One region of the Streptomyces sp. ATCC 21386 genome, then DNA from elsewhere that is predicted to be linked to it. Evidence: riboswitches for the same ligand, from Rfam matches in the RefSeq annotation. Region 1 holds a riboswitch; each other region holds the start of a gene.

What was found. Region 1 has a riboswitch for cyclic di-AMP ahead of GWK25_RS09610 (M23 family metallopeptidase). Riboswitches for the same ligand answer to the same signal wherever they lie in the genome.
Positions count from the first base shown of each region.
Region 2: another riboswitch for cyclic di-AMP. It lies ahead of GWK25_RS37495 (transglycosylase family protein); the one in region 1 lies ahead of GWK25_RS09610 (M23 family metallopeptidase).
Region 3: another riboswitch for cyclic di-AMP. It lies ahead of GWK25_RS40690 (M23 family metallopeptidase); the one in region 1 lies ahead of GWK25_RS09610 (M23 family metallopeptidase).
Region 4: another riboswitch for cyclic di-AMP. It lies ahead of GWK25_RS27925 (M23 family metallopeptidase); the one in region 1 lies ahead of GWK25_RS09610 (M23 family metallopeptidase).

Region 1 covers NZ_JAAVVL010000001.1:2,213,330-2,219,245, reverse strand. The annotation lists gene GWK25_RS09625 (bifunctional GNAT family N-acetyltransferase/acetate--CoA ligase family protein) at 1-1,102, opposite strand, end outside; gene GWK25_RS09620 (HPr family phosphocarrier protein) at 1,304-1,585, shown strand; gene GWK25_RS09615 (GntR family transcriptional regulator) at 1,754-2,458, opposite strand; gene GWK25_RS09610 (M23 family metallopeptidase) at 2,664-3,452, opposite strand; cyclic di-AMP (ydaO/yuaA leader) riboswitch at 3,465-3,639, opposite strand; gene GWK25_RS09605 (pitrilysin family protein) at 3,843-5,231, opposite strand; gene GWK25_RS09600 (pitrilysin family protein) at 5,228-5,916, opposite strand, start outside.
Region 2 covers NZ_JAAVVL010000001.1:8,755,189-8,761,104, forward strand. The annotation lists gene GWK25_RS37475 (Ppx/GppA phosphatase family protein) at 1-110, opposite strand, end outside; gene GWK25_RS37480 (DUF501 domain-containing protein) at 107-658, opposite strand; gene GWK25_RS37485 (septum formation initiator family protein) at 717-1,199, opposite strand; gene eno (phosphopyruvate hydratase) at 1,311-2,597, opposite strand; gene GWK25_RS37495 (transglycosylase family protein) at 3,036-3,713, opposite strand; cyclic di-AMP (ydaO/yuaA leader) riboswitch at 3,718-3,917, opposite strand; gene GWK25_RS37500 (transglycosylase family protein) at 4,100-5,143, opposite strand; gene GWK25_RS37505 (cytochrome P450) at 5,349-5,916, opposite strand, start outside.
Region 3 covers NZ_JAAVVL010000001.1:9,479,625-9,485,540, forward strand. The annotation lists gene GWK25_RS40680 (PrsW family intramembrane metalloprotease) at 1-767, shown strand, start outside; gene GWK25_RS40685 (cysteine hydrolase family protein) at 816-1,382, opposite strand; gene GWK25_RS40690 (M23 family metallopeptidase) at 1,572-2,633, opposite strand; cyclic di-AMP (ydaO/yuaA leader) riboswitch at 2,644-2,804, opposite strand; gene GWK25_RS40695 (PP2C family protein-serine/threonine phosphatase) at 3,115-4,218, opposite strand; gene ribA (GTP cyclohydrolase II) at 4,379-5,038, opposite strand; gene GWK25_RS40705 (MarR family winged helix-turn-helix transcriptional regulator) at 5,282-5,824, opposite strand; gene GWK25_RS40710 (dihydrofolate reductase family protein) at 5,873-5,916, shown strand, end outside.
Region 4 covers NZ_JAAVVL010000001.1:6,502,261-6,508,176, forward strand. The annotation lists gene GWK25_RS27915 (TetR/AcrR family transcriptional regulator) at 1-52, shown strand, start outside; gene GWK25_RS27920 (SGNH/GDSL hydrolase family protein) at 404-1,189, opposite strand; gene GWK25_RS27925 (M23 family metallopeptidase) at 1,523-2,557, opposite strand; cyclic di-AMP (ydaO/yuaA leader) riboswitch at 2,562-2,720, opposite strand; gene GWK25_RS27930 (alpha-galactosidase) at 3,023-5,098, opposite strand; gene GWK25_RS27935 (tyrosine-protein phosphatase) at 5,355-5,916, shown strand, end outside.

The DNA of each region.
Region 1 (5,916 bases):
CGAACAGACCGATGCGCCCGGAGCGCGGGGTCTCGGGGGCGAGCGAGGCGTTGAGCCGGACGTCGGGGGCGGTGTTGATGATCCCGAACGCGTTCGGCCCGATGATGCGCATGCCGTACGTGCGAGCCTGGCGCACCAGTTCGCGCTGGCGTTCGCGGCCTTCGGGCCCGCTCTCGGCGTATCCGGCGGAGACGACCACGAGGCCCTGCACCCCGTGCTCCCCGCACTCGGCGACGACCTGGGGGACGTGGGCGGCGGGGACGGCGACGACCGCGAGGTCGACGGGCCCCTCGATGTCGGTGACGGACCGGTGCGCGGGGACCCCGGCGAGCTCCTTCTCGTCCTCCCCGAGCGCCTTGTTCACCGCGTACAGCCGCCCGGTGAACCCCGCCTCCCGGAGGTTGGCGAGCACGCTGCGGCCCACTCCGCCCGGTGTGCGCCCCGCGCCGATCACGGCGACCGAGCCGGGGGCGAGCAACCGCTGGACGGACCGGGCCTCGGCTCGCTGCTCCCGGGCCCGCTGGACGGCCACGGAGCGGTCGGTGGGCTCCAGGTCGAACTCCAGTCGGACGACGCCGTCCTCGAAGCTGCGCTGCTGCTGGTACCCGGCGTCGGTGAACACCTTGATCATCTTGCTGTTGGCCGGCAGCACCTCGGCGGCGAAGCGTCTGATGCCCCGCTCGCGGGCCACGGCGGCGATGTGTTCGAGCAGGGCGGAGGCGACGCCGCGGCCCTGGTGGGCGTCCTGCACGAGGAAGGCGACCTCGGCCTCGTCGGCGGGCGCGGACGCGGGCATGCCGTCGGCGCCGATGCGGTCGTAGCGTACGGTGGCGATGAACTCGCCGCCGACGGTGGCGGCGAGCCCCACCCGGTCCACGAAGTCGTGGTGCGTGAAGCGGTGGACGTCCTTGGCGGACAGGCGAGGGTACGGCGCGAAGAAGCGGTAGTACTTCGACTCGTCCGAGACCTGCTCGTAGAAGCTGACGAGACGCTCGGCGTCATCAACGGTGATGGGCCTGATGCGTGCGGTGCCGCCGTCGCGCAGCACCACGTCGGCCTCCCAGTGGGCGGGGTACTCGTGCCGGTCCGACGAGGTCTGCATGGGCCCCAGAGTACGGCTCGCGTCCGACAACGGCGCGGGGCAGTCTGGGGTGGCACGACAGAAGCACAACACAAGCGCGACAGCCGGTTCGTGGTCAGGCCGTGGGCCCGTTCCGGTACGTCGCCCCATATGGGAAACTGGTCTAGACAACCCGGTCTAGACCTCTCTGCAGCACCCGAGACACCTGAAGGGCAGCATCACATGGCTGAGCGCCGCGTCAACGTCGGCTGGGCCGAGGGCCTCCACGCCCGCCCCGCATCCATCTTCGTCCGGGCCACCACGGCCTCCGGTATCCCCGTGACGATCGCCAAGGCCGACGGCAACCCCGTCAACGCGGCCTCCATGCTCGCGGTCCTGGGCCTCGGCGCCCAGGGCGGCGAGGAGATCGTGCTCGCCTCCGACGCCGAGGGCGCGGACGTCGCGCTCGACCGTCTGGCGAAGCTCGTCGCCGAGGGGCTGGAAGAACTCCCCGAGACGGTCTGAGCGACCAGGTAACCCGAGCGGAAAGGCCTGAAAGGCCACCCCCGCACACATCGAAGGGCTCGTCCATTTTATCGGACGGGCCCTTCGCATTTACCTCTTATTTCCGGTCTGCGGGCAGCAGAAAAAATGCCCCTCGGAATTCTTCCCTCTTTGTATACGGCGTACGTGTTAATGCCGCAGGCTCGGCATGTTTACGGGGTGTTGCGAAGTCCTCACACGCTCCGGACGCTCCGCCCCGCCGCCCCCGGCCGGAAATCGGAGCCGGTGCGCGGCGGTGGCCCGCTCGGTGTGCAGGGACGTGATCGTCCGGGCCCGGTCGCTGTCGCCGCGCGCGACCGCGTCCACGATGCTGCCGTGCTCCGCCCACGACTCCACGGGGTCGGACGGCGCCTCCACCGCGTACATCCAGGCGATCTTGTGCCGCAGCTGGGCGAGTGTCGAGGTCAGGGCAGGGCTGCCGGACGCCTGTGCGAGCGTCTCGTGGAACCAGCCGCCCAGGGAGCGCAGATCCTCGCTGTTGCCCCTCCTGGCCCGCTCCTGGCCCAGCCTGACCAGGCCGCGCAACACCTTGAGGTGCGCCTCCGTACGGCGCTGCGCGGCGCGGGCGGCCCCCAGGGGCTCCAGCAGCATGCGCATCTCCAGCAGGTCGGCAGCCTCCTGCTCGGTCGGCTCGGCGACGCACGCGCCCGCGTGCCGACGGGTCACCACGAACCCCTCGGCCTCCAGCGTGCGCAGGGCCTCGCGCACGGGCACCCGGCTGACGCCGTACCGGCGGGCGAGCAGTTCCTCGGTGAGCCGGCTGCCGCGCTCGTAGACACCCGCGACGATGTCATCACGGATCGCCGTGCATACCGAGTGCGCCGGAATACGCATGACCGACCTCCGCCTTAATCCCCGTGAAACGTCGATGATTGACGTGTGTTCCAGCGACTCTATTGCAGCGGGCGGGAATTTCCGATGGCGGACCGGAATCCGAGGATATTTTTTGGACAGGAGCTACGTCACACGGCGGGTATGCGCGAACGAGGAAAGCCCCGGCTCGGTGAGCCGGGGCCTCCAGGGAAGCGTCGGGTACGCGTCAGACGTTCACGCCGTGCGAACGCAGGTACGCGGCGGGGTCGATGTCCGAGCCGTACTCGGCCGTCGTCCGGGCCTCGAAGTGCAGGTGCGCCCCGGTGACGTTGCCGGTCGCCCCGGAGAGGCCTATCTGCTGCCCCGGGGTGACCGTCTGGCCGACGGAGACGCCGATGGACGACAGGTGGCCGTACTGGGTGTAGGTGCCGTCGTTCATCTTGATGACGATGTTGTTGCCGTAGGCACCGCCCCAGCCCGCCTCGACGACGGTGCCGGCGCCGACCGCGAGGACGGCCGTGCCGGACGCGGCGTGGAAGTCGACACCGGTGTGGCTGCCGGAGGACCAGACGGCACCGCCGGTCTTGTAGCCGGTGGAGATGTAGGAGCCGCTGATGGGGGCGACATAGGCGTTGAGGCGCTCACGCTCGGCCGCGCGGGCGGCGCGGGCCTTGATCTCCTCGCGCTCCTTGGCGGCGGCACGTTCCTGCTCGGCCTTCTCGGCGGCGGCCTTCCTGGCCTCCTCCTGTGCCTTCTTCTTCACCGCGGCCACCTCGGCCGCCTGCTCCTGGGCGGCGGCCTGGGCGTCGACCTGGTCGGCGACCGTGTCGCCGAGGGTGATGATCTGGTTCAGGCCGGTCTGCTCGACGGCGGGCTCCTCCGCGGCGAGCGCGGGGCCGGCCAGGGTGCCGAAGACGCCGGTGGTGGTGAGAGCGGCCACGCCCACGTTCCTCGTGGTCGCGCGCTGCACACGGCTCGGACGGCGGTGCTTCCCGGGGGCGCGGGTGAACGCCATGAAGTGGCTGGTCCTTTCCTTCCTTCTCGCCTACCGGGTTAGCTGACGGGTTCGGAGCAGGAAGGTCTCCTACGGCCACCCCTCGTTTCGCGTCGCTCCGCGAAGGGCACCCGATTCACCCCAGGGACTGTGATGGGTCCCCGGCTCCCCTGGCTCGCGCCATGTGGGGACTCGGCGATGACTGTCCGGTGCCGCGGCTGCGGCGAACTTCTGACGAACAGCCGGACCGACGCTAAGTGGGACGTCTTCGAAATAACAAACGGATCACAGGATTTGTTAACTACGCCACAGGGCAGACACACAACCTCCGCCATCAATACGGACAAACAGGGGCCCTGGTGACTGTTCCGTCACCAGGGCCCCACTGACACGCGTCCGTCCGGTCGCCCCCTACTCGGCCGGGACGACGGTGACTTCGCCGATTCCGAGGGCCCTGACGGGCTCCTCGATCTGCGCTGCGTCCCCGACGAGGACGGTCACCAGACGGTCCACCGGGAAGGCGCTCACGGCCGCCGCGGTGGCCTCCACGGTGCCGGTGGCGGCGAGTTGGCGGTACAGCGTCGACTGGTAGTCGTCCGGCAGGTACTGCTCGACCTGGTCGGCCAGCGTGCTCGCCACGGCCGCGGCCGTCTCGAACTTGAGGGGTGCCACCCCGACGAGGTTCTGCACGGCGACGTCGCGCTCGGCGTCGGTCAGGCCCTCGGCCGCGAGGGTGCGCAGCACCGTCCACAGGTCATCGAGCGCCGGACCGGTGTTGGGGGTGTCGACGGAACCGCTGATGGCGAGCATCGAGATGCCCGAACCGTCGGGCGCGGCCCGCAGCACCTGGCCGAACGCCCGCACGCCGTAGGTGTAACCCTTCTCCTCGCGCAGGACGCGGTCCAGGCGGGAGGTGAGGGTGCCCCCGAGGCAGTAGGTGCCGAGCACCTGCGCCGGCCACACGCGGTCGTGCCGGTCGGCGCCGACGCGGCCGATGAGCAACTGGGTCTGCACGGAACCGGGCCGGTCCACGATGATCACGCGCCCCGTGTCGTCGGCGGTCACCGACGGCACGGGCCGCGGCGCGCCCGGGGAACCGGTCCAGGCGCCCAGGGTGTCGGCGAGCAGGGCGTCGAGGTCGACGCCAGTGAGGTCGCCGACGACCACGGCGGTGGCCGTCGCGGGGCGCACGTGGCGCTCGTAGAAGGCGCGTACGGCCGCGGAGTCGATGCCCTCGACGGTCTCCTCGGTGCCCTGGCGGGGCCGCGACATCCGGGAGGTGGCCGGGAACAGCTGCCGGGACAGCTCCTTGGCGGCCCGGCGGCCCGGGTTGGCCGTCTCGTGCGGGATCTCGTCGAGCCGGTTGGCCACCAGCCGCTCGATCTCCGCGTCCTCGAACGCCGGCGCCCGCAGGGCGTCGGCGAGCAGGCCGAGGGCCTTCTCCAGCCGCGACACCGGCACTTCGAGGGACAGCCGCACACCGGGGTGGTCGGCGTGCGAGTCGAGGGTGGCGCCGCAGCGCTCCAGCTCGGCGGCGAACTCCTCTGCCGTGTGCTTGTCGGTGCCCTCGGAGAAGGCCCTGGTCATGATGGTGGCGACGCCCTCGATGCCGGCGGGCTCGGCGTCCAGGGGAGCGTCGAGGAGCACCTCCACCGCGACGACCTGCTGGCCGGGCCGGTGGCAGCGCAGCACGGTCATGCCGTTGTCCAGGGTGCCGCGCTCGGGCGCCGGGAACGCCCAGGGCCGGGCCTCGCCGGCCTGCGGCTGCGGGTGGAAGTCCATGGTCGCGAGCTCGGTCACTTCGCCGACTCCTCGGTCTCGTCGGTGGTTTCGGCGGCCTCGGCCGCGGCGGTCTCCTCTTCGGCGCTCTCTTCGCCCGCGACGGGCTCGTAGACGAGCACCGCGCGGTTGTCGGGCCTCAGGCGGGCCTTGGCGATCTCCTGGACCTCGTCGGCCGTCACCTCCAGGACCCGGTCGACGGCCGTCAGGGCGAGCTTCGGGTCGCCGAACAGGACCGCGTAGCGGCACAGTTCGTCGGCGCGGCCCGCGACCGTGCCGAGCCGGTCCAGCCACTCGCGCTCCAACTGAGCCTGGGCGCGCTCCATCTCCTCGGCCGTGGGGCCCTCGGCCGCGAACCGGGCCAGCTCCTCGTCGACGGCGGCCTCGATGACGGGCACCTCGACGTCGCCGGAGGTCTTCACGTCCATCCACGCCATGGAGGGGGCTCCGGCGAGCCGCAGCAGCCCGAAGCCGGCCGTGACGGCCGTGCGGTCACGGCGTACGAGCCGGTTGTAGAGGCGGGAGGACTCGCCGCCGCCGAGGATGGTGAGTGCCAGGTCGGCCGCGTCGCACGCGCGCGTGCCGTCCTCCGGCAGCCGGTAGGCGGCCATCAACGCGCGCGCGGGCACGTTCTCCTCGACGACCTCGCGCTGCTGCTCGCCCATGACATCGGGCAGCGCGCCGTCACGGGGCGCGGGCTTGCCGT
Region 2 (5,916 bases), 6.5 Mb from region 1:
ATGATCATCCGCCGGTCCAGCTCGACGAGGTCACCGGTGGCCGGGTCGGCGTCGGCGACGAGGAGCCGGATGGAGTTCGTACCGCAGTCGACGGCGGCGACCCGGGTCACTGGTCCTCCCCCTGCTCGGTCTTCTCGGGCGCCGACGCCGGCACCACGCACGGGCCCTTGGCCCACCACTCCGGCAGCATCGCGATCGCCTCGTCGCCCAGGGGGTTGACGCCGGGACCGGCGGCCAGCGAGTGGCCGACCAGGACGTGCAGGCACTTCACCCGGTCCGGCATGCCGCCGGCGCTCGGGAAGCCCTCCAGGACCTCGATCTCGTCACGACGGGCGATGTAGTCCTCGTGCGCGGCCCGGTAGGCGGCGGCCAGCTCCGGGTCGGTCCCCAGCCGCTCCGTCATCTCCTTCATCACGCCGTTCGCCTCCAGCGTGCCGATCGCGGAGGCCGCGCGCGGGCACGTCAGGTAATACGTCGTGGGGAAGGGCGTCCCGTCCGGCAGGCGCGGCGCCGTCTCGACGACGTCCGGCTGTCCGCAGGGGCAGCGGTGCGCGATGGCGCGCAGCCCGCGCGGCGGGCGCCCGAGCTGCTGCTGGAAGGCCTCGACGTCGGCGTCGGTCGGCTCGGTGCGCGGGGTGGGCGGCGGAGGGGTCTGCATAACCTGCTACTCAAGTCCTCGGTGTGGCTCATCGGTTGACGGTCACGAAGGTGGCCGTTCAGCTGTCGGCGGCGTCGGCCTTGTCGACCCCGTCCCAGACATTGGTGTACCAGGGACGGTCGGCCGCCCCCTGGTTCGTACGGGACTGCTTCGCCGCGTCCGGGTCGATCATCGTGTAACCGGTCTCGCCCGGCATCACATAGTGCAGCCGCTCGCGGATGCGCTGCTCGGCGTACGCGTCGTCCTGCCAGCGCGCCTTGAGGTCGCGCAACTCCTCGACCCGCTCGCGCGCCTCCTCCCGCTCCCGCTGCATGTCGGCGATCTCGGCGCGCTGGGAGACGTACTGCCTCATGGGATAGGCGAGCGCCACGATCATCGAACAGAGGACGAGGGCGAGCAGCGCGGCCCGGCCGGTCAGCCGGGAGCGGCGGACCTGGCGCTTGGCCTGGGAGCGGTAGACCCGGGCGGCCGTCTGCTCGCCGAGCACCTTCAGCCGGGTCGCGGTGGAGAAACGGTCCCGGTCCCGGTCCTTCACGGCCATGTCCCGCTTCCCCTTCCGCTTCTGCCTTCTCCGGCGCGCACGCACGTACGTCCCCGCACACGGTACGGGACCGGTACGGGGACGTACGTACGACGCTTCCTACTGTTGCCGTCAGCCCTTGAAACGGGGGAAGGCGCTGCGGCCGGCGTAGACCGCGGCGTCGTCGAGGATCTCCTCGATGCGCAGCAGCTGGTTGTACTTGGCGACGCGGTCCGAGCGGGCCGGGGCGCCGGTCTTGATCTGGCCGCAGTTCACGGCGACGGCGAGGTCGGCGATGGTGACGTCCTCGGTCTCGCCGGAGCGGTGGGACATCATGCACTTGAAGCCGTTGCGCTGGGCCAGCTCGACGGCGTCCAGGGTCTCGGTCAGCGAACCGATCTGGTTGACCTTGACCAGCAGGGCGTTGGCGGAGCCCTCCTCGATGCCGCGGGCGAGACGCTCGGGGTTGGTGACGAAGAGGTCGTCGCCGACGATCTGGACCTTGTCGCCCAGCTTGTCGGTGATGGTCTTCCAGCCGGCCCAGTCGTCCTCGAACAGCGGGTCCTCGATGGAGACGAGCGGGTACGACGCGACGAGGTCGGCGTAGTACTCGGTCATCTCGGCGGCGGAGCGCTCCTTGCCCTCGAAGGTGTAGACGCCGTCCTTGTAGAACTCGGAGGCGGCGACGTCGAGCGCCAGGGCGATCTGCTCGCCGGGGGTGTAACCGGCCTCCTTGATGGCCTCGATGATGAGGTCGAGGGCGGCGCGGTTGGACTCCAGGTTCGGGGCGAAGCCGCCCTCGTCGCCGAGACCGGTGGACAGGCCCTTGGTCTTCAGCACCTTCTTGAGGGTGTGGTAGACCTCGGCGCCCCAGCGCAGGGCCTCGGAGAAGGACTCCGCGCCGATGGGGGCGATCATGAACTCCTGGATGTCCACGTTGGAATCGGCGTGCGAGCCGCCGTTCAGGATGTTCATCATCGGAACGGGCAGCAGGTGCGCGTTCGGGCCGCCCAGGTAGCGGAAGAGCGGCAGGTCGCTGGCCTCGGAGGCGGCGTGGGCGACGGCGAGGGAGACGCCGAGGATGGCGTTGGCGCCGAGGGAGCCCTTGTTGTCGGTGGCGTCCAGGTCGAACATCGCCTGGTCGATGAGGCGCTGCTCGGTGGCGTCGTAGCCGACGAGCTCCGGGCCGATCTGCTCGATCACGGCGAGGACGGCCTTCTCGACACCCTTGCCGAGGTAGCGGTTGGGGTCACCGTCGCGCAGCTCGATGGCTTCGAAGGCACCGGTGGAGGCGCCGGACGGGACGGCGGCACGACCGGTGCTGCCGTCGTCGAGGCCGACCTCGACCTCGACGGTGGGGTTGCCTCGCGAGTCGAGGATTTCCCGGGCTACGACGACGTCGATGGACGGCACGAGCATCTCCTTCATGGGATGTGACGCGGAAGTGCGGGGCCCGCGGGCCTTGCGACTAGAGCCTAACCGCCCCGGGCGCGTCGGCAGCCGACCGACCGTCCCGTGGACAGACAGACGGTACCCATTGTTCCAGTCCGGAACAAAGGGGGGTGGGCGAGAAAGTGAACCGGAAGGGTCCGATGGGGCGGGCCCGAGGGGTGCACGGGCATGAAAAAACCCCGCCCCGGTGCGTACGGGGGAATGCGCACCGGGGCGGGGAGCCCGTGGGGACGGGGGGACGGCCTCACGGGGTCTTCACTACGGAGGACACGGATGTGAGCGGGCGGTGGTTCAGCTGGGAAGCGGCCCGATTTTCTCGGCCCAGCCGAACCCGCCCCGCCTGCCCGGCCATGGGGGCGGCCGTGGGGGCGGCAGGCGTGTGGTGGCCGTCGCCTACGCCAGGGGTCAGCTCAGGTGGAGCTGCTGGCCCGGGTAGATGAAGTCGGCATCGTCGATGATGTCCTTGTTCAGCTCGAAGAGCTTCTCCCAGCCACCCTTGACGTTCTTCTTCTCGGCGATGGTGCTGAGGGTGTCGCCGCTGACGACCTTGTACTCGCCGTCGCCCTTCTCGACCTTCTTGCCGGTCGGGGTCTCGACGGTGGCGCGCTCGGAGGAACGGGAGGCGCGGCTCTCCTCGCTGCTCTTCTCGGTGCTCTTCTGCGAGGAGCCGGAGTTCGAGGAGGAGGAGGCGGCGGCGCCGTCGTACGAGGCGCTGGACAGGCCCTTGCCGCAGACCGGCCAGGCACCCTCGCCCTGGCCCGCGAGGACCTTCTCGGCGATCGCGATCTGCTGGGCCTTGGTCGCCTGGTCGGCGGTGGAGGCGTACTGCGTGCCGCCGTAGCCGGCCCAGGTGGAGGCGGAGAACTGCAGACCGCCGTAGTAGCCGTTGCCGGTGTTGATGGACCAGTTGCCGCCGGACTCGCACTGGGCGACGGCGTCCCACTCGGAGGCGGTGGCGGCGGAGGCGCTGCCGGCGGCCATCAGCGGGGCGGCGACGGCGGCGGCGCCGGTGACACCGGCGACGGCGATGGCGCGAGCGGCCTTGGACGGACGACGGTGCTTGCCCTTGCTGGAAAACAGCATGGAGAGATCCCCTCACCGACGCCTGCGAGGTGAGCTGTCGGGTTCGGGCCGGTTGAGTTGCCCGGCCGCACCCGCTCGCCTCTCGGCTCACGTGGCGCGGCTTCACCCCGAGCCGGTTCCGGACGTACGCCCCCGAAGGGCCGCAACCACCGGACCCGGCACTTACCTTGGGTCCCCCGCTCCTGCCTACGGCGCTTGACGCGACGACTGTTCCTTGCGGCCGTTGGCAGGATTCGGCGTACCGACCGCAGGGGCCCGCTGTGGCGAGCGGTCACGACCGTAAACAGGTGATTGCCCGAATTTCAAAGACGATCAGGGGGTCTGTGATTCATCTCCCACAGAGATCAAAACGGGCATTCATGGGCGAAAGGTGACCCGAACTCTCGCTACTTTTCGCCCGTTTCGGCACCGACTTCGAGGGTCTGACCGGGCAGGATGAGGTCCGGATCGGTCCCGACCGTGGTCTCGTTCTCGGCGTACAGCTCGCGCCACCCACCGGTCAGGTCCAGCGAGTTGGCGATCCGCGTCAGGCTGTCGCCCGCACGGACGGTGTACGCGCCGTCCGCGGCCTCCCGCGCCGTGTCGCCGCCACGGGAGGCGTGACGGCCGGAGGGGGTGGCGTCGACGGCGCGAGGACCCTCGGCCCCGTCCGTGCCGGCCTCCGCGTCGGCGGCGGCGCTCTCGTCGGCGCTGGCGCCGCGGTGGCGGCCGGTGCCGGCCTCACTCTCGTCGACCGAAGAGCTGTCGCTCTGTGCAGACTTGTCTGACTTTGCACCCTCGGAGGTCGCGGAGTCGTCCGTGCCGGCCTCGGCCTTGGCGGAGCCGTCGGCGTCGCCGGAGGCGGAGCCGGCCGAGCCGGACCCGTCGGCCTTCCCGGCCGAAGTGGACGAATCAGATGAATCTGCCGAATCTGCCGAATCTGCTGAATCCGCCGAGTCGGAAGAATCCACGGAACCGGAGGAGTCGACCGAACCGGATGAATCAGATGATTCGGCGGAATCGCCCGACTTCGCCGAGTCGTCCGCGACGCCCGTGTCCACGTCGGCCGAACCGGAGTCGCCACCGAGGTTGTGCAGCAGACCGCACGTGGCCCAGACGCCGACGCCCTGGTCGGCGAGCACCTTCTCGGCGACGGCTATCTGCTGCGAACGGCTGGCCTGGTCGGCACTGGTCGCGTAGTCGAGGCCGCCGTACTTCTCCCAGTTCGCCTGGGTGAGCTGGAGGCCGCCGTAGCGCCCGTTCCCGGTGTCCGCGCTCCAGGAGCCACCGCTCTCGCACTCCGCCACCTGGTCCCAGGTGGTTCCGCTGGCCGCGCTCGCGCCGGTGGCGCCGAGCAGGGGGATCGCGATGGCCGAGCCGGTCACTCCGGCCGCGACGAGGAGGGCGGGTGCCTGACGGGGGCGACGGTGACGACCGTTCCCGGAGAGCATGCGGTTGCCTTTCACACGACAGCAGTGACCGGTGCGAAGGGAAGCGATGCCCCTTCGCACTGACGTGTGAACGTAGCCGCAGTCGATCAGTTGTCACAAGTTAATGCAGCGTAGATCACGTGAAGATCACAGAGTTGAGTGAGCGTCATTTTCCGCCATGGAATGCGGTAGTGCTACGGGCTGCCCGGGTACTACTACGTACCGTTCACGCGCCGCCCACGAACCGCCCCTGCGGGGTGAATTGCACCGGAAGCGTGCGCAATCCCCGCATGATGAGCCCCCCTCGCCATCTCAAATCGGTTGAATCCACCGCGAGTCGAAGGTCGGGGAGGCGGGTGAGGAGCGTCGCCAGCGCGGTCTGGCCTTCGAGGCGGGCGAGGGGGGCGCCGAGACAGTAGTGGATGCCGTGGCCGTAACCGAGGTGCTGGTTGTCACGGCGGGAGAGGTCGAGGGTGTCGGGGTCCTCGAAGCGGGCCGGGTCGCGGTCGGCGGCCGCGAGGACGACGAGGACGGGGTCGCCCGGGGCGATGTCCTGCCCGCCGACGGTGAGGGGGCGGGTCGCGAAGCGCCAGGTGGCGAGTTCCACGGGGCCGTCGTAGCGCAGGAGTTCCTCGACGCCGGTCTCGAGCAGCGCGGTCTCCCCCGCGGCGAGGGAGGTCTGGAGCCGGGAGCGCTGCTCGGGGTGGGTGAGCAGGGCGTAGGTGCCGTTGCCGATGAGGTTGACGGTCGTCTCGAAGCCGGCGAAGAGCAGGATGAACGCCATCGCCGCGGCC
Region 3 (5,916 bases), 7.3 Mb from region 1:
CGGCCACGTTCTTCGTGCGGGTGATCATGTCGCCGTTCGCGCATCCCCTGTTCACCGTGCTGACGGGGATCGGGTTCGGGGTGGCGGCGTTCTCCGCGGAGTGGCAGCGGGCGCGGCGGGTGCTCGTACCGGCGGGCGGGCTGCTGCTCGCCATGGGGATGCACGCGGTCTGGAACGGGTCGGCGACGTTCGGGGAGTACGGGTTCTTCGCCGTGTACGCCGGGTTCATGGTGCCGGCGTTCGGGCTGCTGACGTGGTGGGTGATCTGGGCTCGGCAGCGAGAGTTGCGGACCGTGCGGGAGGCGTTGCCGGCGTATGCGGCCGCGGGGTGGCTGACGCCGGTCGAGCCGTATGTGCTGGGGTCGATGCGGGGGCGCCGGGTGGCGCGGGAGTATGCGGCGCACCACTTCGGGAAGGCGGGGGCTCGGTCGGTCGCGGAGTACGAGGTGTTCGCGACGAAGCTGGCCTTCCATCGGTATCGGGGGTTGCGGGGGCGGGCCGGGGGCGACTTCTCGCTGCGGGAGCGGGAGTTGTTGTTCGAGCTGTGGCGCAGGCGGGAGTTGGCTCGGCCGGCCATGGGGTATGCGGGGCGGGAGGTGGGGGCGAAGCACGGGTACGGCTACGGATACGGATACGGCTACGGGCACGGGCTCGGGTACGAGTACAGCCATGAGTGCGGGGCGTACGGGGCGTGCGGGGGGCACGGAGCGGCGTATGGGGTCTACGGGACGGCGGCGTACCCCGCGTACAACCCCTACCGGTTCTAGCCGCGCGGACCTTGCCGGCCTTCACCGGGTAGTCCAGGGCGGTGATGACTACCGGCGCGACGCGATGGCTGTGAGCCAGTCCTCGATCGTCAGGACTTCGGCCCACTGCGGGAACAGTTTCTCGGTGAGCATCGTGTGGACCACGGGATCGGTGTCGAGGCAGCCGTCCGATAGGACGGTGACGCCGAAGTCCAGGTCGATGGCGCGCCACAGGGTGGACAGCACCACGGCGCTGGTGGCGATGCCGGTGAGGACGAGGCTGTCGATGTCGCGCGCCCTGAGCACCAGGTCGAGGTCGCTGCCCGAGAACGCGCTTCCCCGTCTCTTGGTGACCACGACCTCGCCCTGGCGGGGCACGACCTCGTCATGAATCTCGGTGCCGGGCTCGCCCTCGGTGAACAGGCCGGCCCGCACCACGTTCGCCATCACCTTGTTGCGCGGGCTGATCTCCGGAGCGCCCGGCCGTAACCCCATCACGACGTAGATCACGGGGATCTCGGCGGCCCGTGCTCCGTCGATCGCCCTGCGCAGGCGCGGCAGATAGCCGGACCCGTCGTCCGCGATGGCCACGACGTCGCGTTGGACGTCCATCACGAGAAGTGCGCTCTTCGCCATGTCTGCCGACCCTTCTGCGGGGGAGTTCTCGGGGAGCCGAGGGGAGCCGAGGGGACCCGGGGAGGTCCAGGGAGGTCCGGGGAGGTCCAGGGAGATCCAGGGAGGTCGGGGGCGTCACAGGGGACAAGACGAACGCCGCGTAGGCCCATGGGCGTACGCGGCGTCGTTGCTTCGGGGTGAGGCCGGCGGTTACGGGTTGAGGCCCTTGCTGCGGAGCCAGGCCGCCGGGTCGATGCCGCTGCTGGAGCCGCCGGGGTGAACCTCCATGTGGAGGTGGGCGCCCGTGACGTTGCCGGTGGCGCCGACGCGGCCGATGACGTCGCCGGTGGCGACCTTCTGGCCGACGCTCACGCCGATGGAGGACTGGTGGGCGTACCAGATCTCGGTGCCGTCATCGAGGGTGAGAACGGTCTTGTAGCCGTAGGAGCCCTCGTAGCCGGCCTGCGTGATGGTGCCGCTGTGGACGGCCTTGATGAGGGTGCCGGTGGGGGCCGCGAAGTCGAGGCCGGTGTGGTAGCCGGAGGACCAGTACGGGCCGGCCTGACCGAAGGTGGAGGTGAGCGTGTACGAGGAGGTGGGAAGGGCGAACTGCTTGGCCAGTGCGGCGAGACGCTCGGCTTCCTTCTTCGCCGCGGCCTCCTCCTCCGCCTTCTTCTTGGCGGCGGCCTCCTTGGCCTCGGCTTCCTTCTTCTCCTTGGCGGCCTGCTCGGCGGCCTTCTCCGCGGCGGCGGTCTGCGCGGCCTCGGCGGCAGCCTTGTCGAAGGCGTCCTGCTGGGACTCGGCCTGCGCCATGATGCGGGCGCGCAGCGCCTCTCCGGCGTCCGCGGTGCCCTGCTCGGTGTCGGCGGCGATCAGACCCGCGCTGCTGAGGGGGGAGGTGGAGCCCTCGGGCTCCGGCTCGTCGGCCTCGTCCTCGAAGACCGAGCCGACGTTCGGCATGTCGGGCATCGATATGGAGACGGGGGCCTTGCCGGACTGCGCGCTCGCCATCCCGGCACCGCTGACGGCGGCTATGACACCGACGCCGAGAACCGTGGAGCTACGGGCGAGTCCGTTACGGGCGAGTACGCCGGTCTTCTTGGCCACGCGGTGCCGACCGCGAACGGGGCGAAGGGAATCCTCGCTGGGGTTCCACTCCTGCCAGGGGCCCTCGTTGTCGCTGTTGTAGCTGCCGTAGCCGAACGTCTGGCTCTCGCCTTCACGTTGGGCCGGCACGAACGGGGCTTCGGTCGCGGACCGGTTCGACGCCACGTGGGCGTACTCCTTCCTTCCTTCTCGCCTACCGGGTTAGCTGACGGGTTCGGAGCAGGAAGGTCTCCTACGCGCGTAAACCGTCGTGCCTACTGCCACGGCGGTTTCCGTGCGATTCACCCCAGGGTGGTGGTTCCCCGGTTCCCTTGCGGGATTCGGCGCGTGAGCACGGAGCCGTCTCTTGTGACGGCTGGGACGACCGCGCTGCGTTATCGAACGTTAATAGACGCGAGCACTCCATTCCAAGCTGTTCTGCATGATCGTTCCGTTCTCCGCGCTGGACTTTACGGGTCATGAGGGGCCGAAAACGGGCGAGTTGACCTTGACTTGCGAGTAACAGTTGCCCTGACGTGACGTCAGTTCTTATACGGAGAACGGCGGGCCGGACACGCTCGGTGACATCTCCACCTCACGAACGTCGGACGATCACACCTCACGGACTTCGGGCGGCCACAGCTCACGGGCGGCGGACCGCCACAGCTCACGGGCGGCGGACCGCCAAGAGGGCCATGTCGTCCGTGGTGCGGTCGCCCGTGTGCCGGCGCACCTCCTCCGCGAGCGTCGTCAGCAGGGCGCCCGGGGCGGTGAACACCCGGCCAGAAAGGCGCGCGGCCGGGTCGTAGAAGACACCGTGCGCGTCGCGCGCCTCGGACAGACCGTCGGTGTAGAAGAGCAGCGTGGCGCCGGGCGGGAACCCGGTCTCCTCCGCGCGGTCCGGCCAGGTGCCCAGGTCGTCCATGCCGAGCGGCAGCGCGGGCTGCGGGGTGTCCAGGATGCACAGCGTGCCGTCGGCGTGCAGCAGCAGGGGCGAGGGGTGGCCCCGGTTGACGATCCGGGCGCGGACCGCGCCGTGCGGGAACTCCGCGAGCACGGCCGTCACGAACCCCTCGCGCTCCACCGCCACGTCCCTCCGTGCGGCCTCCCGCCGCGTCCCCTCCCGGGCCAGCGCCCGTTCCAGCCGTTGGGCCACCGCTTCGAGCGTCGCCTCCTGCTCGGCCGCCTCCCGGAACGCCCCGATCAGCACCGCCACCGCCGACACCGCTCCCAGTCCCTTGCCGCGTACGTCGCCGACGATGAGCCGTACGCCGTGGGGTGAGTCCTGCACCGCGTACAGATCGCCGCCGATCGACGCCCCGGCCTGCGCGGCCTCGTACCGCGCGGCGATCTCCAGCCCGCCGATCCGCTCCTGCGGCACCGGGAGCACGGCCCGCTGCGCCGCCTCGGCGATCTCCCGGGCGGTGGCGAGCCGGGCGTCGCTGCGGCGGACGAGGCGGTTGATCAGTACGGCCAGTACGGCGACGGTGGCCACCGTGGTGATCTCGGTGATCGCGTCTTCATGGCCCGCGTCGTCGTAGTAGAGGCGTACGCCGGTGATCCCGACCCCCGACGCGGCGCCGATAACCACCGTGCCGAACAGCGAGAAGAGCGGGGCCGCCACCAGGGGCGCGGCGGTGAAGAAGGGGACCGCGGTGAACTCGCGCGGCGTGAAGTGGTCGTAGAAGAGGCCGACGGCGATCAGCAGCACGGGAAGCGCACGGGCGAGCGTGCGGGCGTACGAGAACCGCCGCCCACCCGGCTCCCGCATGCCCTCCGCGTCCTCTCGCTGCCCCACGGCTACAGGGTTTCGGGGGGCGGCCGACACGGCGAGTCGGCGGGGCCGAGTGGGCTAGCGGGGAGACGGGGGGAGGGGCGCGGAGGGCGGGAAGGGGGCGGCGGGCGGGAAGGGGGCGGCGGGCGGGCGGGGCTCAGCCCGCCGAGAGGCCGGTCAGTCCTGTCGCGCCCGTCAGCTCGTGCAGGGGGAGCGTGTGCTGGGTCTGGAGGACCTTGGCGCGCAGGTAGCGGACGTTGTGGGCGGTGGTGAAGACGCCCGTGGGCACACGGTCGCGCACGGCCACGCCGAGGTCGCGCAACTGCTGCGCCTTGTCGGGGTTGTTGGAGAGCAGGTCCAGCTCGTCGATGCCGAGGGCACCCAGCATCTGGGCCGCCGCCGTGTAGTCGCGGGCGTCCTCCGGCAGCCCGAGCGCCGCGTTCGCCTCGTAGGTGTCGAGGCCCTGGTCCTGGAGGGCGTACGCGTCGAGCTTGTTGTACAGGCCGATGCCCCGGCCCTCCTGGCGGAGGTAGAGGAGGACGCCGCCGCGGTCGGCGATCCGCTCCACCGCCTCGCGCAGCTGCGGACCGCAGTCGCAGCGGGCCGAGCCGAACACGTCGCCGGTCAGGCACTCGGAGTGCAGCCGGACCAGCGGGGCCGTGCCGGGGGCGGGGTCGCCAAGGACGATCGCCAGGTGCTCCCGGCCGTCGACGAGGTCGTGGAAGGTGACCAGTTCGGCGTCGACGCCGTAGCCGTCGTGGAAGCGCAGCGGTACCCGGACGCGGGCACGCGGGGTGGCAGCGGGAAAGTCGGGCATGCGGGTTCTCCGGTCCTGGTGCGGGCGTCGCTGTGCTTCAGTTTTGAAGCACAGCGCTCGCAGCGACTCTAACCCGTGCTTCAAATTTAAAGCAACAGGATTGGGGATACGTCACATTCCCGTCACGCGAGCCCTTGGCCGCCCGTCACGCAAGCCCCTTGCTCGCCTGTCACACGCGTGACCCTGTTCGCCCGTCAGGCACGCGTGACCCTTGCTCGCCGTCACGCGCAACCCCCTCGGCCGTCACACGCGATTGCCCTCGTCCTGCTGGCCCGACGAGCAGGCGCGGCGGCGCCACGGAAGGTCGTCCGAGGCGGGGGCCGTCCGGGGATCCCCGCCCTGGATCGCCGTCGCGATGGTCGCGCAGATCTCCTCGAACTGGCCGATCTGCTCGGGGCTGAGATGGTCGAAGACGGCACGCCGCACCGTCTCGACATGGCCCGGCGCAGCGCGCTCCAGCAGGCTCATGCCCTCGTCGGTGAGGACGGCGACACTGCCGCGCCTGTCCCACTGGCAGTCCTCGCGCCGCACCACGCCGTCCTTCTCCAGCCTGGTCACGACGTACGTCAGCCGGCTGCGCGTGATCTTCAGCCGCTCGGCGAGCTCGGTCATCCGCATCCGGCGCTCCGGCGCTTCGGAGAGGCCGGCCAGTACCGAGTAGTAGAGGTGCGGCAGGCCGGCCTCCTGCTGGAGCTGCCGATCGAGCGCGTCCTCCAGGAGGGAACTCGCGGCGACGTAGGCGCGCCAGGCACGCTGTTCGTCGGGGGTGAGCCAGCGGGTCGTCATACGTACAGTGTAGTTATTGTTTAAAACTTGAACCAAGGGAGCGCGTTCATGCCCCAGCCCTACGTCCTGTTGTCCGCCGCCGTCTCCCTCGA
Region 4 (5,916 bases), 4.3 Mb from region 1:
GACGCCGGACCACCAACGGGCCGCCCTCGACAGCCTGCTGGCGTCCTTCTAGCGCCACGAAGGCCGCCCATTCATCTCATGAACCCGGATCATGAACCCGAAGGTCCGCCCGGGACCTGCATGTGGGGGCGTTCCTCGCCACCACCGCCCTGCGCGAGCGCGGCATCATTTCCGAGGATCGCCCGACGCGGCCAACCTCACGGCCCGAGCCTGGGCACAGTCCGGCAAGCAAGACGGAGAGGTATACGAGAGGAACCGGTGGTTGAGGCCTCCTGGGGGGTGTTCTGAAAGTCCTGTGCGGTGCCCGCACCGAACACCGCTCCTTGACGGGCGAACGTTGCCTGCCGCGGCACCAGGTTTCTCAGGCCACCGCTCGTCCCTCAAGCCACGAACTCGGCCGCCCTCAAGCCACCGTCTCGATCCGCAACCTGATGTCGTCCGGCGACAGCTGCCCCTTCGCCGTCACATGGTCCCCGGAGGACTCCCCCCGCAGCCGCCGGCCGATCCACGGCACCAGATACTCCCGCGCCCACTGGATGTTGTCCCGCCGCATCTCCAGCGTCCCGCGCGGCGGCAACGGCGGCCACGGCTGATCGGGATCCGCCGGAACCTCGACCCCCAGCACCTGCCCTGCCCGCAGAGCGACCCGCGTGTGGCCCTCCGGGGAGAGATGCAGCCGGTCCAGGTCCCAGGCCCGCCGGTCCTGCACCGTCTTCAGCGACCACAGGTCCAGCACGGGGCACCCGTACCGGTCGGCGATGGCCCGGACATGCAGGTTGTACGTGGCGATCTTGCCCCGCAGATGCTTCAGCACCGGCACGTCACGGGTGTCGAACCCGGTCGTCACCATGACCGTGCCGACGGCCGAGGTGAGCCTGACGACCGCCCGCTCGAACCGCTCCGCGACCTCGTCGGGATCGGTGCCCGGCCGGATGATGTCGTTGCCGCCCGCGCAGAAGGAGATCAGATCGGGGGCGAGTTCCAGCGCCCTCGGCACCTGGTCCTCCACGATCTGGTCGAGGAGCTTCCCCCGCACGGCCAGGTTGGTGTAGTCGAAGTCGCCCTCGGGCAACCGGTCCGCGAGAAGCACCGCGAAACGGTCGGCCCAGCCGACGAACCGCCCGTCGGGCCCGGGATCGCCGACGCCCTCGGTGAAGCTGTCCCCCAGCGCCACGTACGACCCGATCATTGCTCTGCTGCCCTTCGAATCGTCTGTCACATCGGGCCATGATTCACCTTCGGATGTGACCTACGCGACCGTAACAAGGGCTTGACGGACGGTGAGATAGACCACGTGTCAAGTGTCGGTCAACCCGGAATACCCGGGCCCCGTCAGTGGAGCCTCCACACCCCGAAGCCCTCGAACCGGAAGTCACTCCACTCCACCACCGCACAACACGGTGATCATGAAGCCGCCACGGCCCAAACCGCACGCGACGGTCGCACGCCCGCAGCCCCCGGGGAACGCCGAAGGCCGGACCCCGGTCAGGGGGTCCGGCCTTCGGCGGGCGCGGCGGCGGGATCAGATGCCGACGCCCTTCGAACGGAGGTACGCCAGCGGGTCGATGTCCGAGCCGTAGTTCGGGCTGGTGCGCATCTCGAAGTGGAGGTGCGGTCCGGTGACGTTGCCGGTCGCGCCCGAGAGGCCGATCTGCTGGCCGCCGCTCACGGCCTGGCCGGCGGAGACGGAGATCGAGGACAGGTGGGCGTACTGGGCGTAGTAGCCGTCGGCGAGCCTGATGACGACCTGGTTGCCGTACGCGCCGCCCCAGCCGGCCGAGACGACGGTGCCCGCGCCCACGGCCTTGAGGCTGGTCCCGGTCGGGGCCACGAAGTCGACACCCGTGTGGTAGCCGCTGGACCACATGCTGCCGGCGGTCTTGTACGCGGTACCGACGGTCGCGCTCAGGATGGGCCGGCTGAAGCCGGAGGCGTTGGACGTCGAGGACTGGCCGCTCCCCGTGGAGGTCGACGCCTGAGTGTCCTTCGACTCCTGCTTCGCCGCACCCGAGGACTTCGAGGACTCGGCGGGCTTGGAGGACTCGGCGGGCTTCGAGGACTCGGCGGGCTTCGAGGACTGCGACAGCTGCGGCTTGGAGGAGGAGCGCGACGTCTCGCTCGACGCGGCCCGCTCACCGATGGTGAGCTTCAGCCCCGGGTGGATGAGCGAGGGGTCGGAGCCGACCGCCTCGCGGTTGTCCGAGTACAGCCGCTTCCAGCCCCCCTCGACGTCCTGCTCGTCCGCGATCTTCGCAAGGTAGTCGCCGACCTTGACCGAGTAGGTCTTGGGAGCCGCCTTCTTGGTGGCGGTTCTCTCCGCCTGCGCGGCCTTCTCGGCCTGCTCGATCCGCGCGCCCGCCTCGGCCGCGGCTTTCTCGGCGGCGATCGTGGTCGCCTTCTCGGAGACACCGGAGACGGTGCCGCTCGGGGTCGCGGCGTGGGCGCCTGCGGCCCCGATCAACGGCAGCGCGAGCGCCGCGCCACCGGTCCCGGCGGCGGCGATCGAGCGGGTGAAGCGCTGGGACTTCGGACGGCGGTGCTTACCCTTCGCGGGCATGACGAATTCCTCTCCGGCGCCTGCGAGGTGAGCTGTCGGGTGCGGACTGGAGATGTCCGGCCGTGTTTGCGCACGGCTTTACCCCTAGCCGTTCCGGAGACCGGAACAGGCGGTGATTCCTGTGGGTCCCCCGCTCCTGCCGTGGATCGGGTCGGTACGCGGCTCCGGTCGGCGGCAGGATTGGGCGTCCGTCCGGATTGACGCCGAACGTAAGCGACTTGTGCCCACAGAAACAACCATGGGGACTTTCTGTGCGTCTTCCTCCCTGATCCTTACTTCAATCCGCCATCACGCTCCGTCAATGAACGGTCTAGCGCGTATTCCAACCTCCCTGGAAATCAGCGCGAATTACGTGGACATGACGGCAACGGAACGTCACGAATATGACGCTGCTCACGCGCTTACGGCCCAGTAGGCTTTATTCCGGGGCTTGTTGGAATTACAGCTCCATTTCGGACAGATCGCTCAAGTGCGACGCAGGCGGATAACCTTCGCATCGAAGTCGCCACGCAGCCCCGTCGGCAATCCATGGTGCGTCAGCACGGCACCTCGGTACGTTTCGCCCGTTTCGCGGCACTCGTACGTCGCCGCCGGGTCCAGCCCGCGCAGCCGGAGCGGGGCGAGCGGCTCTCCGTAGTGCTGGGCCTGGAGCAGCGCGAGGACGACCACCTCGTCATCCTGGACGTACTCCACGGCGCTCAGCCCTCCCGTCGGCGGCCGCAGTCGGTACAGGTCGCCCCGCTGCACGACCGGCCGGATCTCCTTGTACAGCTCCACCCACTCCCGGGCCTCGGCGAGCTCCGCCTCGCTCCACTCCGTGAGGTCGCCGCCCACGCCGAGCACACCCGCCATCGCGCTGACGAACCGGAACCGCAGCGAGCTGACCCGCCCGTTGAGCTGGTTGTTCGGGCTGTCGGTGACCCACGCGGCCATGCTCCGGGCGGGATGGATCTGGCTGAAGCCGTGCTGGATGGCGAGCCGGTCGAGCGGGTCGGTGTTGTCGGAGGTCCACACCTGGTCCGTCCGCGCCAGGACCCCGAGGTCGATCCGGCCGCCGCCACCCGAGCACGACTCGAACGCGACCCCCGGGTGCGCGGCCCGCAGCCGGTCCAGCAGGGCGTAGAAGGCGTGCACGTGCTCCACCCACAGCTTCTGCGGATAGGGCTCGCCGGGCCAGCCGGCGTCGGTGAAGCAGCGGTTGAAGTCCCACTTCACATAGTCGATCGGGGCGCTGGACAGGAGGGTGTCGAGCCGCTCCCAGAGGTATTCCTGGACGTCCTCGCGCGCGAGATTGAGTACGAGTTGATTACGCAGTTCCGTCCGCTTTCGCCCCGGTTGGAACTGTGCCCACTCGGGGTGCGCCCGGTACAGCTCACTGTCCGGGTTGACCATTTCCGGCTCGACCCAGATGCCGAACTGCATCCCGAGGGCGTGCACCTGCTCGGCGAGCGGCCCCAGCCCCTTCGGGAAACGGTCCGGATTGGGGGTCCAGTCGCCGAGGCCGGCCCGGTCGCTGGTCCGCGCCCCGAACCAGCCGTCGTCCACGACGAACAGCTCGACCCCGATCGCCGCGGCCCGCCGTGCGAGCGCCCCCTGCTGCTCCTCGGAGATGTCGAACTCCGTGGCCTCCCAGGAATTGAAGAGCACCGGCCGGTCCCGGTCCGCGTCCGGGATGACATACGCCCGCTGGTACGCGTGCCAGGCGCGGCTCGCCCCGCCGAAGCCGGAGTCGCTCCACAGGCCGGCGAAGACGGGCGTGGTGAACGTACCGCCCGTCTCCAACAGCAGCAGTCCGGACTCGTCGTAGCCGGCGCCGCCGGTGATCTGCACGCGGGCGTCCGGAAGTTGGGCCACAGCGATCCGCCAGGAACCCGACCAGCCGAGGGCACAGCCGTAGACCTCGCCGCGCTCCTCGGTGGCGTCGGTGTCGAGGGCGACCCAGGGCAGGTGCTGGTGCCCGGTGTGTCCGCGCCGGCTGCCGAGGACCTTCTCGCCGTAGGTGAGGTCGGCGCGCACGAGCCGGGACTCGGCCGCCCACCGCCCGTGCAGCTGGGAGAGACGCCAGGTGTCCTCCTCACGCCGGGGCAGCGTCCAGGTCGCCGAGTCGGCCCGCAGCAGCTCCGCCGCCGGGCCCTCGTTGACGAGGGTCACCCAGCGCTCGACCACGTCGTCGCGCATCCGGTAGTGCAGGGTGATCCGGAGTCCGTCGTCGGTGAAGCGCAGCCGCAGCTCGTCGCCGTCGGCCTCGTACTCCTGGAAGGTCCACTCGGTGCCGCGCCGCTTGTCCGTGCGCACGGAGAGCGCGGGGCGGGTGAAGCGAGGTCCGCCCTCGACGGGGTACTCCTCGTGTCCGTCGACCGGGGCCTCGAAGGGCCGGTACGGCAGCCGCTGCCGCGCGGCCAGCTCCTCGGCGTCCGCGAGGGTGATCGGGGGACCCCAGTGCAGGTGCAGCAACTCGTCGTTCTCGGTGAGCCGCAGGGCATAGCTGCTCCCTGGTCCGCTGAGAAGCCAGGTCCGGCCGTCAGTTCCGATGTCCAACATCAAGCCCTCACAGATTCGAACAGGTGCGATCGGGTTCCGACATCATCGCAGGTCGCCGCGGGCGCTCGACGGCGCCTGTGGACAAACGCCGAGACGTCGGCGCAGCGGCCTGTGGACAACCCCTCGGGGCTCCCGCGCGCGGCTGTGGACAACTCATTGCTGTACGCACCCATGTCGTATCGTCGAGTGCGCGCCTCGATGCCGAGTGCGCGGCCGTCGGCGGCCCGCGCGGACGGCCGGATGGGAGGGAGCCCCAGTGACGCAGCAGATCCCGTCGACCGAGCCCGAACTGACCGGAGTGCGCAATTTCCGCGATGTGGGCGGTCTGCCGACCGTGGACGGCCGTCGGGTGCGTCACGGGGTGCTGTTCCGTAGCGGCCACCTGGCGCACGCGACCGACGAGGACGCCGCGTTCCTGGCCTCCCTGGGCCTGCACACGGTCTTCGACTTCCGTAACGCGGCCGATCAGAAGCTGGAGGGCCCGGACGTCGAGCTGCCCGGCGTCCTCAATGTGAACCTGCCGCTGAGCGACCCGGCGGACGGTGCCGAGTTCTGGAAGATGGTCCGCGACGGTGACCTGGACCAGCTGCGGGAGCTGCTGGACGACGGCAAGGCGGCCGGCCGGATGATCGCCTCCTACCGGCGGATCATCAAGGACCGCACGGCCGAGCACTCCCGGGTGCTGCACGCGCTGGCCGAGGACAGCGTGCCCGCGCTGATGCACTGCGCGGCGGGCAAGGACCGCGCGGGCCTCTCCGTCGCCATCACACTGCTCGCGCTCGGTGTGGAACGCGAGGCCATCGTCGCCGACTACCTGG